Regions from separate parts of the Pseudoalteromonas sp. MEBiC 03607 genome, predicted to be linked through region 2. Evidence: predicted binding sites of a transcription regulator. Region 2 holds the regulator's gene; each other region holds the start of a gene.
The links. The regulator sigma-54, encoded in region 2, starts transcription at its own class of promoters, with help from an activator protein. The targets are predictions, from matches to a motif close to GTTGGCACGNNNNTNGNNT.
Positions count from the first base shown of each region.

Region 1: a site for sigma-54 is predicted at 1,628-1,646, ahead of fliE (flagellar hook-basal body complex protein FliE). Genes of this name have one in related genera too.
Region 3: a site for sigma-54 is predicted at 1,505-1,523, ahead of E5N72_RS15735 (EF-hand domain-containing protein). Genes of this name have one in related genera too.

Region 1 is NZ_SRRY01000001.1:1,590,864-1,594,146, reverse strand. Features, by position in the region: gene fliF (flagellar basal-body MS-ring/collar protein FliF) at 1-1,236, opposite strand, end outside; gene fliE (flagellar hook-basal body complex protein FliE) at 1,257-1,589, opposite strand; gene E5N72_RS07280 (sigma-54 dependent transcriptional regulator) at 1,759-3,162, opposite strand; gene E5N72_RS07275 (ATP-binding protein) at 3,159-3,283, opposite strand, start outside.
Region 2 is NZ_SRRY01000001.1:1,009,991-1,013,273, reverse strand. Features, by position in the region: gene lptA (lipopolysaccharide transport periplasmic protein LptA) at 1-412, shown strand, start outside; gene lptB (LPS export ABC transporter ATP-binding protein) at 409-1,134, shown strand; gene E5N72_RS04605 (RNA polymerase factor sigma-54) at 1,252-2,748, shown strand; gene hpf (ribosome hibernation promoting factor) at 2,775-3,062, shown strand; gene ptsN (PTS IIA-like nitrogen regulatory protein PtsN) at 3,066-3,283, shown strand, end outside.
Region 3 is NZ_SRRY01000001.1:3,460,843-3,464,125, reverse strand. Features, by position in the region: gene E5N72_RS15755 (amidohydrolase) at 1-191, opposite strand, end outside; gene E5N72_RS15750 (EF-hand domain-containing protein) at 284-517, opposite strand; gene E5N72_RS15745 (EF-hand domain-containing protein) at 522-755, opposite strand; gene E5N72_RS15740 (hypothetical protein) at 1,007-1,234, opposite strand; gene E5N72_RS15735 (EF-hand domain-containing protein) at 1,244-1,423, opposite strand; gene E5N72_RS15730 (HAMP domain-containing sensor histidine kinase) at 1,783-3,240, shown strand; gene E5N72_RS15725 (hypothetical protein) at 3,242-3,283, shown strand, end outside.

The sequences.
Region 1 (3,283 bases), 580 kb from region 2:
CAATGCTTCGACAGAACGAGGCACCATAGTCGTTTCACCGTTTTCACCAACTTCTGGTACGTAATCAACAGCGACTGATACGCTAATACGACGAATAACACCTGTTTGCTGACGCTTATGAGAAATCGTGGTATCTAACTCGTAGTTGCGTGTTGCTTCTTTGTGAGAACGGCTAGGGTTAGTCGCTGAGCCTGCACTGCCTTGACCTGCAATTTCAGGAATATTCGAGTTTGCAGGTGGCTGATTTGTAAGCGCACCAGGAATACCTACAGCAAGACCGCCGATGTTATTTTCTTCGAAAGTCGTTTCGCTTCGCACTGCTGGTAAATCAGGGTTATAGCGTTTTTGAGTTTCTTCTACTGCACTAAAATCCATATTTAAATCAACTTGCGCAGTGTAGTTACCTAAACCAACCACTGGAATGAGAATGCTGTCGATTTTATTTAAGTACTCTTCTTCACGTTTGCGCTCTATTTCATACTCTTTACGAGAACGTGCAGCGAGTGAATTTTGTGAGCCTGAGTTTAGTAAGCGACCATTTTGATCGGTAACAGTAACACGCTCTGGCGATAAACCTTGTACCGCTGAGGCAACAATATCAACAACTGAGTCAACTTCTTCACCATCAAGCGTACGGCCGCGTTTGAGTGTTAAAACCACTGTAGCTGAAGGTTGTTTTTCGCGACGAGCAAATACGTTTTCTTTTGGAATAGCTAAAAGTACTTTGGCGCGAGTAACATTTTTTAGCTCTTCGATAGTGCGAGCAAGTTGTTGCTCACGACCATGTTTTAAACGTTCACGTTCTAGGCGTTGGCTTACACCAAATCCCATATCTTGCATGATGATGTCAGTACCTGAGCTTGGCGCTTGCTCAAGGCCTTCACGAGCCATCAATAACTTAATGTTTTGGTACTCACCTTCTTCTACAGAGATGACATTACCATCGAGTTCGTAATCAATCTTTTGTGCGTCTAAAAAGTCTAGCGTTTGAATAAGCTCTTCCGTTGGCATTTTACCAAGCGGACGCATATCTGGCTGACGTGCCCAAATGATAATAAAAATTGCGATAGCCAAACAAATTGCCAAAGCAATCACTAAAGTAACCTGGCGTAAAACATCTACACCGTTTAAGGCACTTAAGTAGCCTGACTTTTGCTCTTGTTGATCATCAGTATCGGTAGAATCGATACCGCCGCCTGCTAGGGCTAGATCAGTTGATTGATTAGATTGCGCCACGATAATTCTCCACTACCTAGTTACACAGGCATGTTCATGATTTCTTTATATGCTTCAACAAGTTTATTACGAACCTGTACCGTTGCTTCGAATGCAACTGATGATTTTTGTGAAGCAATCATCACATCTGCAAGCGATACACTGCGATCACCCATTTCAAGAGCCGTCACTTTTTGCTTGGCTTCTTGTTGCAAGCCATTTACTGTATCTAATGCATTGGTAAGTAGATCACCAAATTGTGCCGTTGATGTAGGCTGTGTCTGAGTTGGTAAATTTGTAATTGAGTTACTACGGCTAGCTTCAAGGGCCATAGATTGCATTTCTTGAAATAATGCGCTGTTTTGAACTTTCATAATACTCTCTGACAATACAGTTTACTTATAAACTGATAAAGCACAAACCGTGCCACAAAACAAAACCAATATTTTCAATGACTTATACCATTTATTTTGCTTGTCAGAGTTTTGACAGCAAACAAGCCCACATGCTGTGAGCTTGTTTGACACTGTTTTGGAAGGAGAATTAGGCTGGCAGTGCAATCCCAAGATCGCGCATCTGCGCTAGTTTATATCGCAAGGTGCGGGGGCTAATGCCTAAGGTCTCAGCCACCTCTTTTCGCTTACCATTACAGCGTGCGAGGGTTTCTAAAATAATACGATGCTCTTTGTCTTTAAGCTCGTCTTTATAATTACCTTGCTCACTCACCTGTGGCACTGTATCTAAATTAACTTCAACGGGTTGCTCTTGATACACCGGTGCATTATGCGGTGGCGTAGCAACTGACTTTATCTCTACCGTTAGTAACTCTTCAATGAAGACATCATCTTCATGAATGCTGTTACCATCACATAATATCAGCGCACGTTGAATAACATTATCAAGCTCTCGCACATTACCCGGCCAAGCATGTGTTAGCAGCTTTTGCTTAGCTGACTCGGTCAACATAGCAATGGGTTCTTTACTTTTCAGGCAATGGCGCTCAATTAAATGCTCTGCCAATACAACAATGTCGCCCGGGCGTTCTGCTAATGGTTTCCACATCAGCGGGAACACATTTAAGCGATAATATAAATCTTCTCTAAATAGGTTTTCACTCACCGCTTCTTTTAAATCACGGTTACTCGTAGCTAAGACACGAACATCAAGCTCTATGGTTTTACGGCCGCCTAAGCGCTCTACTTCACGCTCTTGTAGTACACGCAGTAATTTTGCTTGCAGACCTAAATCCATCTCGGTGATCTCATCAAGTAATATGGTACCGCCTTGTGCTTGTTCAAATTTACCAGGGCAGGCCTGAATGGCACCGGTAAACGCGCCTTTTTCATAGCCAAATAAGGTTGCTTCAAGCATATTTTCAGGAATAGCGGCACAGTTAATGGCAACAAAGGGAGCATCTGCTCGATTCGATTTATCATGAATATAGCGGGCTAACACTTCTTTACCTGAACCACTTGGGCCAAGAACCATAACACTGGCATCTGAACGCGCTACTTTGCTCGCAAGTTCGAGTAACTTAATACTCGATGGATCTGCAACAATTGGCCCGTCTGTTTCTTTTTCCTTTTCAGGTAAATAACGACTGACCATATTAAGCAATACTTCTGGGGCAAATGGTTTTGCCATGTAATCAATCGCACCTAAACGCATCGCTTCAACTGCATCATCAATGGTGGCATAAGCTGTCATCATAAGTACAGGTAGTTCAGGGTAGTTGAGCTTAATACTGCGAAGTAAATCAAGGCCACTCATCGCGCCCATTTGTACATCGCTGACCACTAATGAATACGTGCCTTGTTTTAACAGCACCATTGCTTGCTCAGCACTATCTGCTGCGATGCAATCAATTCCTGACATTTCGAGTGTATCAATCAAAGCTTCTCGTAAGCCTGCGTCGTCTTCAACGACTAAAATTGCGTTCGTATTCATTTTGCCTCCGCTGACGTAAATTCTGCACTTATTGGCAGGATCAAGCTAAAACATGCCCCCCCATGGGCATTATTAGTCACTTCAACCCGTCCTTGGTGCGCATTAGCGACTGAACTCACAA
Region 2 (3,283 bases):
AACTGGTAAGCTAAAAGATGGCGTTGGTATATTTGAAGGCAATGTCGAAATTATACATGGTAACCGCCGGATCACAGCCGAACGCCTTGAAGCCCATGGTGGTGACACAGAAGGTACTGTTGAGTTAATTATCGCCACAGGTAAGCCTGCTTATTTTGAAGAAAAGCAAGCAGATGGCACGGTAATGAGCGCCAGTGCAGAAGAAGTTCGCTACGACGTAGCCAAGCGCTTCTTAACTTTAAATGGCGAAGCCGAAGTGACTCAAGCAGGCCAAAAAGTAACAGCGAAAAGCATTACTTATGATATGGCACAACAACTAATTAGCGCAGAAAAAGACGAAAACTCAACAGACCGTGTACACACAATCTTAGTGCCTGTTGACAACAAACAAGACGATAAAGGCCAACCATGAGCACATTAAAAGCAGAGCTTTTAGCAAAAAGCTATAAAGGCCGCCAAGTTGTCAAAAATGTGGGTCTTGAGGTTGAAGCGGGCAGTATCGTTGGTTTGCTTGGCCCAAATGGCGCAGGCAAAACCACCACTTTCTATATGATTGTTGGCTTAGTACCCAGCGATAAAGGCAAGATCAGCATTGATGATAATGATATTACACTTTTGCCAATGCATAGCCGAGCACGTTTAGGGATTGGTTACCTACCACAAGAGTCATCTATTTTTAGAAAGTTAACGGTTTATCAAAACCTAATGGCTATTTTAGAAACGCGTAAAGATTTAAATAAACAAGGCCGAGAAGAAACACTCAACAACTTACTTGATGAATTTAGTATTCAGCACATTCGTGATAGTCAAGGTATGGCCTTATCTGGGGGCGAGCGTCGTCGCGTAGAAATTGCTCGGGCATTAGCCGCAAACCCTAAATTTATCTTGTTAGATGAGCCTTTTGCTGGTGTTGATCCTATTTCAGTGTTAGATATAAAGAAAATTATTGAACACTTAAAAAATCGTGGTATTGGTGTATTAATCACTGACCATAATGTTAGAGAAACCCTTGATGTTTGTGAAAAAGCCTACATTGTTTCTCATGGGGAGCTAATTGCATCAGGAACACCTGAGCATGTTTTAGCTGACCAAACCGTACGCGATGTGTATCTAGGTGAGCAATTCAGGCTATAACCAATAAGCCACCATCTAGCGCATCTGCTAAACTAAATAACAATGACAATAAATCGATATAAATTTACCTGTGACTGCACAGGTGTCGATAACACATAAAAGGATTGTTAGGGATACATGAGGCAATCATTACAGCTGCGCATGGGCCAGCAACTTACAATGACTCCACAACTGCAACAAGCAATTCGCTTGCTGCAGCTTAGTACATTGGATCTCCAGCAAGAAATTCAAGAAGCACTTGATAGTAACCCTCTGCTTGAAGTGGAAGAAGCAGATTACAACGATGAAAACATTGGTAAGAACGAGCAAAAAGCTGAATCTGATGATACTCAGCTAAGTGCATCGGCCGAAGAAGCGCCGAGTGAGTACGAACAAGAAAGCAGCGATGCCCTTAACAAAGACACCGTTAGTGACGATTTAGCCATGGATGTGACATGGGATGAGTACATGAGTGCTGCCCCATCAACATCATCAGGTCCAATGCCTGAAGATGAGTCAATTTATCAAGGTGCATCGACTGAAACCCTCCATGAATACCTTATGTGGCAATTACAACTCACACCATTTAGCCCAACCGATGAAGCGATCGCTGTCGCCATCGTAGAGGCAATTGATGACTCAGGTATTTTAACTGTTAGCTGCGAAGACATAGTCGAAAGTTTTAATCAAAATAATGATGAAGAAGAAATCGAACTAGATGAAGTCGAAGCGGTCTTAAAGAGAATACAGTTGTTTGATCCAGTAGGGATTGGTGCCCGTAGCTTACAAGAGTGCTTATGTATCCAGCTTCGCCAATTCGATGCCAGTACGCCGTATTTAGCTGAAACTAAAATGGTTTTATCTGAGCATATTGAATTATTAGCAAGTCGCGACTATCGCACTTTGATGAAAAAGACTAAGCTTAAAGAAAGCGAACTAAAAGAAGTAATGACGCTGATCCACAGCTTAAACCCTAAGCCAGCAGACAGCATAGTTCGCGAAGAGTCTGAGTACGTTATACCCGATGTATCGGTTAAAAAAGTTAAAGGTCGTTGGGTCGTTGAACTAAACCCAGATTGTATGCCAAAAATTAGAGTGAATAGCCAATATGCAGCTATGTCACGCTCAGTAAAATCGAGCAGCGATAGCCAGTTTATTCGCTCTCATTTACAAGAAGCTAAATGGTTTATTAAAAGCTTAGAGAGCCGTAACGATACACTTTTAAAAGTAACCAACTGTATCGTACAGCAACAACAAGCATTTTTTGAACATGGCCCAGAAGCCATGAAACCAATGGTGCTGAACGATGTCGCAGAAATGGTCGAAATGCATGAATCGACAATTTCACGTGTTACAACACAAAAATACATGCACACCCCTCGCGGGATTTTTGAGTTGAAATATTTCTTCTCAAGCCATGTCAGCACAGAAAACGGTGGTGAGTGTTCATCAACAGCAATTCGCGCTTTGATCAAAAAGCTTATCGCTGCAGAAAACTCAGCTAAACCATTGAGTGATAGTAAAATTGCAGATATATTGGCTGAGCAAGGAATTAAAGTAGCTAGACGCACAATTGCAAAATATCGAGAGTCTCTAGCGATACCTCCGTCTAATCAGCGTAAGAGTTTGATTTAGACGTTTTACATAGAAGGAAAATGCTTATGCAACTAAATTTAACTGGTCGTCATGTAGAAATCACTGATTCATTAAGAGACTATGTAAACAGCAAGTTTGCAAAACTAGAAAGGCATTTTGACCACATTAATAATGTACATGTCATTCTAGATGTAGAAAAATTAAGCCAAAAAGCAGAAGCAACTTTACATGTAAATGGAGGCGAGCTCTTTGCCTCAACTGCACACCAAGATATGTATGCAGCCATTGACTCGCTAATCGATAAACTAGATCGTCAAGTCATTAAACACAAAGAGAAATTAGCTCGACACTAAATTATGAAACTTAGTTCACTTACTAACCAGGACTGCAGCAAAGCTGCGGTCCTTTTTAATAGCAAAAAAAGAATCCTTGAATATATCAGCGAGCTGGCTCACCAGCAGCTTCCTCATTTATCTCAACAAGACGTCCTTGATGCCTTACTCAATAGAGAAAAATTAGGCAGCACAGGTATTGGTCGTGGCATTGCTATTCCACATGGCCGCATGAGTGGTGC
Region 3 (3,283 bases), 2.5 Mb from region 2:
GCGTCAGGGAAGCTTTTTTTAATCGAGTCATCGCCAGTTTTTACGACTTTACCGTCTTTAAAAACCAGTGCTGAAAAGTGTTGGGTTTCACCTTGGTAGGTCGGTGTATAACCATTTACATTGTAGATAACTGTGGTGTTGGCAAAACAACTCAGTGAAGCTGTTGCCAGTAGGCTGATGATAAGTTTCATAATCTTTTAATTATTTTTTTAATGTATGAAAACAGTATCAGAGTTGCAGTAAACTGCAACTCACAGAAGAAAATTTCGACTAAAAATAACGGCTATTTACTGGCATAAGCCTTGTATTCTGAGAGAGATAGCTTGTTATCTTTATTATTATCGTAATTACTAAACCGAGACCATAAAGCTGGATCTCGAGCAGATTCTGAGCGGCTCAAGAAGCCATCTTCATTACGGTCTAGTTGTTTAAATTTTTCACCAATACTATCTGCAGCGACACTGATTGTACTAAATACGCAACACATTGCGAGGCTGGCAAAGGTTAATTTTGACATTGCTTTAACTCTTATTTGTTAAGTAGTGTTTAAATTCAAGAAGCGATATTTGTTGATCCTTATTTTCATCCCACTGCGCAATATGCTTTTTTAAATGCGGTTGAGATGAAAGTTCTTCCAAAGATAAAAAGCCGTTTTTATCTTTATCTAGGTGATCAAAGCGTTGTTTTACATCCAATGCTAAGCTATTGAAGCTTATAGTAATTAAGGTGCATGAAGCAAGCCAGAAAATTCTCATAATTACTCTCCTTTATTAGGGCGCGCTGCCCTTCGGGTTCTTCCTAGGGGCGATTAACTCTTTATTGCTCGATCTTTACTTAGCCCACTAGGTTACAAATCTCGCGCCGCGATTGAATCGTCCCTAAAGTGAACAAATTTTAATCCACAAAGGTAAACACGCTTTGGTAAAAGTGCTTGCCATAATTTAAGTCCCAAAATTTAAATCCGTTTACACATTCCCTCTGGGATTATGGCAAGCACTTTAAGCCGTTAAGGTTTGAATTTCTCAAACTCTTGTTCAGACAGAACTTGATCGCCGTTTTCATCCAGATCGGCAAATTGCTTAAGTAAGTTATCGTGTTTGGTTGCTTCAGTTAATGAAATTTCGCCATCGGCATTGGTATCAAATTTCGCAAAACGCACATCCATTTGCGATGCTAAAACGGTGGCACTGATAACTAAAAACATCAACGAGAATGCTGCAAAAAGTTGTTTCATCACACACTCCTAATTAATAAATGATTTAAACTCTGCAAATGAAATTTGACCATCTTGATTGCTATCAATTTGAGTGAAGTTTCCATGTAATAAAGCGTCTTCAGATGCTTCAGCATCACTCAAAAAACCATTGCTATCTTTATCTAATTCATTGAATGTATCTTTTAAATCAAATGCATTACTGCTCATTGAAATTACACTCAACAGCACGGCTAGTGTGTAGGTCCTCGTTTTCATTTGCTGTCCTAATAAACTTATTTGTAAGTGCTAATACAATAACAGTGCCAACTTTTATTCTTCTTTTTTATCAATAATTTATGTTATTTTACTGTTATTGGGTACGAAATAGTTACAGAGTAATGTGTCTTTTTTGCAACGTAATTATTGGTTTTTATTTTTTTATCTTAATTTTCAATTGGTTGTGTTGTTGCAAAATAGCAACGTTGCGCCTGATTTAGGCAGTAAGTTGTCTTTTTTCAGTTCGGATTCAGCGAGTGTCTAAGTTCATTCACGAATAATGAATGCCAGCGTTTCTTATGAGGGTAAGTATGCAAAGTAGCATAGTAATTAAGTGCAAACAGTGTTTAAGCTGGCGACCAAGCCTAATTGGTCAGTTTGTATGTAGTATTTTACTTTCCTTATTACCATTGTGTTTAGTGGTGATTTTGTTTTTAAACGCACTGAATAAACAGCTGGCTGTTACGCAAGAAATTGTGGGTGATAATGATGAAATCACTAAGGTATTTAACAATTTAAAGCAAGACTTAAATAGCCTTGAAAGAGCAACGCGGCAAAATTGGGTACTCAAGAGTGAATCTTTAGATACATTAATTGAAAATAAGTGGAGTTCATCAATTCAGCGTATTGATGAACTGATCTTTTTAAGTCCTACGGCTGATTATATTTTGCAGTGGCGTCAATTAGCTGAGGTTCTGCAATTTGCACAGCAGCATCTTTTATTTGAACAAAAGCAAGATGGTGAGTTATTTGCCCCCGCAAGTAAGTTAATTAGTGAGCAAACCAATTGGCTTAGAGAGCAAAACGAATTACGTATAACTAAAAACCAGCAACAATTAAAAGCATTGCAAACATCTTTTATTAACTGGTTAGTAGCACTTATTCCTTTGACTCTACTCGTAGGCGGAGGGTTTTTATGGCGGATCAGTGGTCGTTTACGAGAGCTAACGAGCGTGATTGATAAGCTAGGTCAAGGCCATTGGCAGCAAAAAATAAATGTCCGAGGCTCGTCTGAGTTAGTTGAACTTGGCAACAAACTAGAATGGGTTCAAGCTCAGCTGTATATGTTGGAGCAGCAAAAAGATACGTTTTTGCGTCATGTAACTCATGAATTAAAGACCCCACTTGCTTCAATGGTTGAAGGAACTGATCTATTAACAGATGAAATTGTTGGCCCTATTAATGATGAACAAAAAGCAGTCCTTGAGCTAATCACCCAAAGCATGGTGCGACTTAGAGCAATGATAGAAAGTTTACTTAGTTATAATGCGATTCGTACTAGTAAAGAGACAGTAACTGAGCTTAGTTTTGCCGCCATAAAAGATAAGATTGAGCGTCACTTTGAACATCGTCTAGTTGCACGTGAACAATCACTGTTATGGGTTGATGAGCTGCCTAAAAAAGCACTTTATATTTCAATTGAGTTACTAGAAATGATCTTGATCCAACTCACTTCTAATGCAATCAAGTTTTCGCCTGAACAAGGCTGTGTCACGATTAAAGCGAATTTCAAACATGGCAAACTTATTATCAGTGTTATTGATCAAGGACATGGAATTGATGATTCCGAAAAGGCCGCGGTATTTGGTGCGTTTTATCAAGGCAAAAATGCAAAACAGCAGAGCGAGATGGGCAGTGGCTTAGGTCTCACAATTGTTAAAGAAACCGTAGAGCAATTAAATGGCAAACTCTCTATTACAGATAATGAACCTCAAGGGTGTGTTTTTACCGCCGAATTACCAATTCAATTAACCGAAGGAGTTTACTGACATGGGCTTAGCACATAAAGCCAGTTTTATCCTCATTGCATGC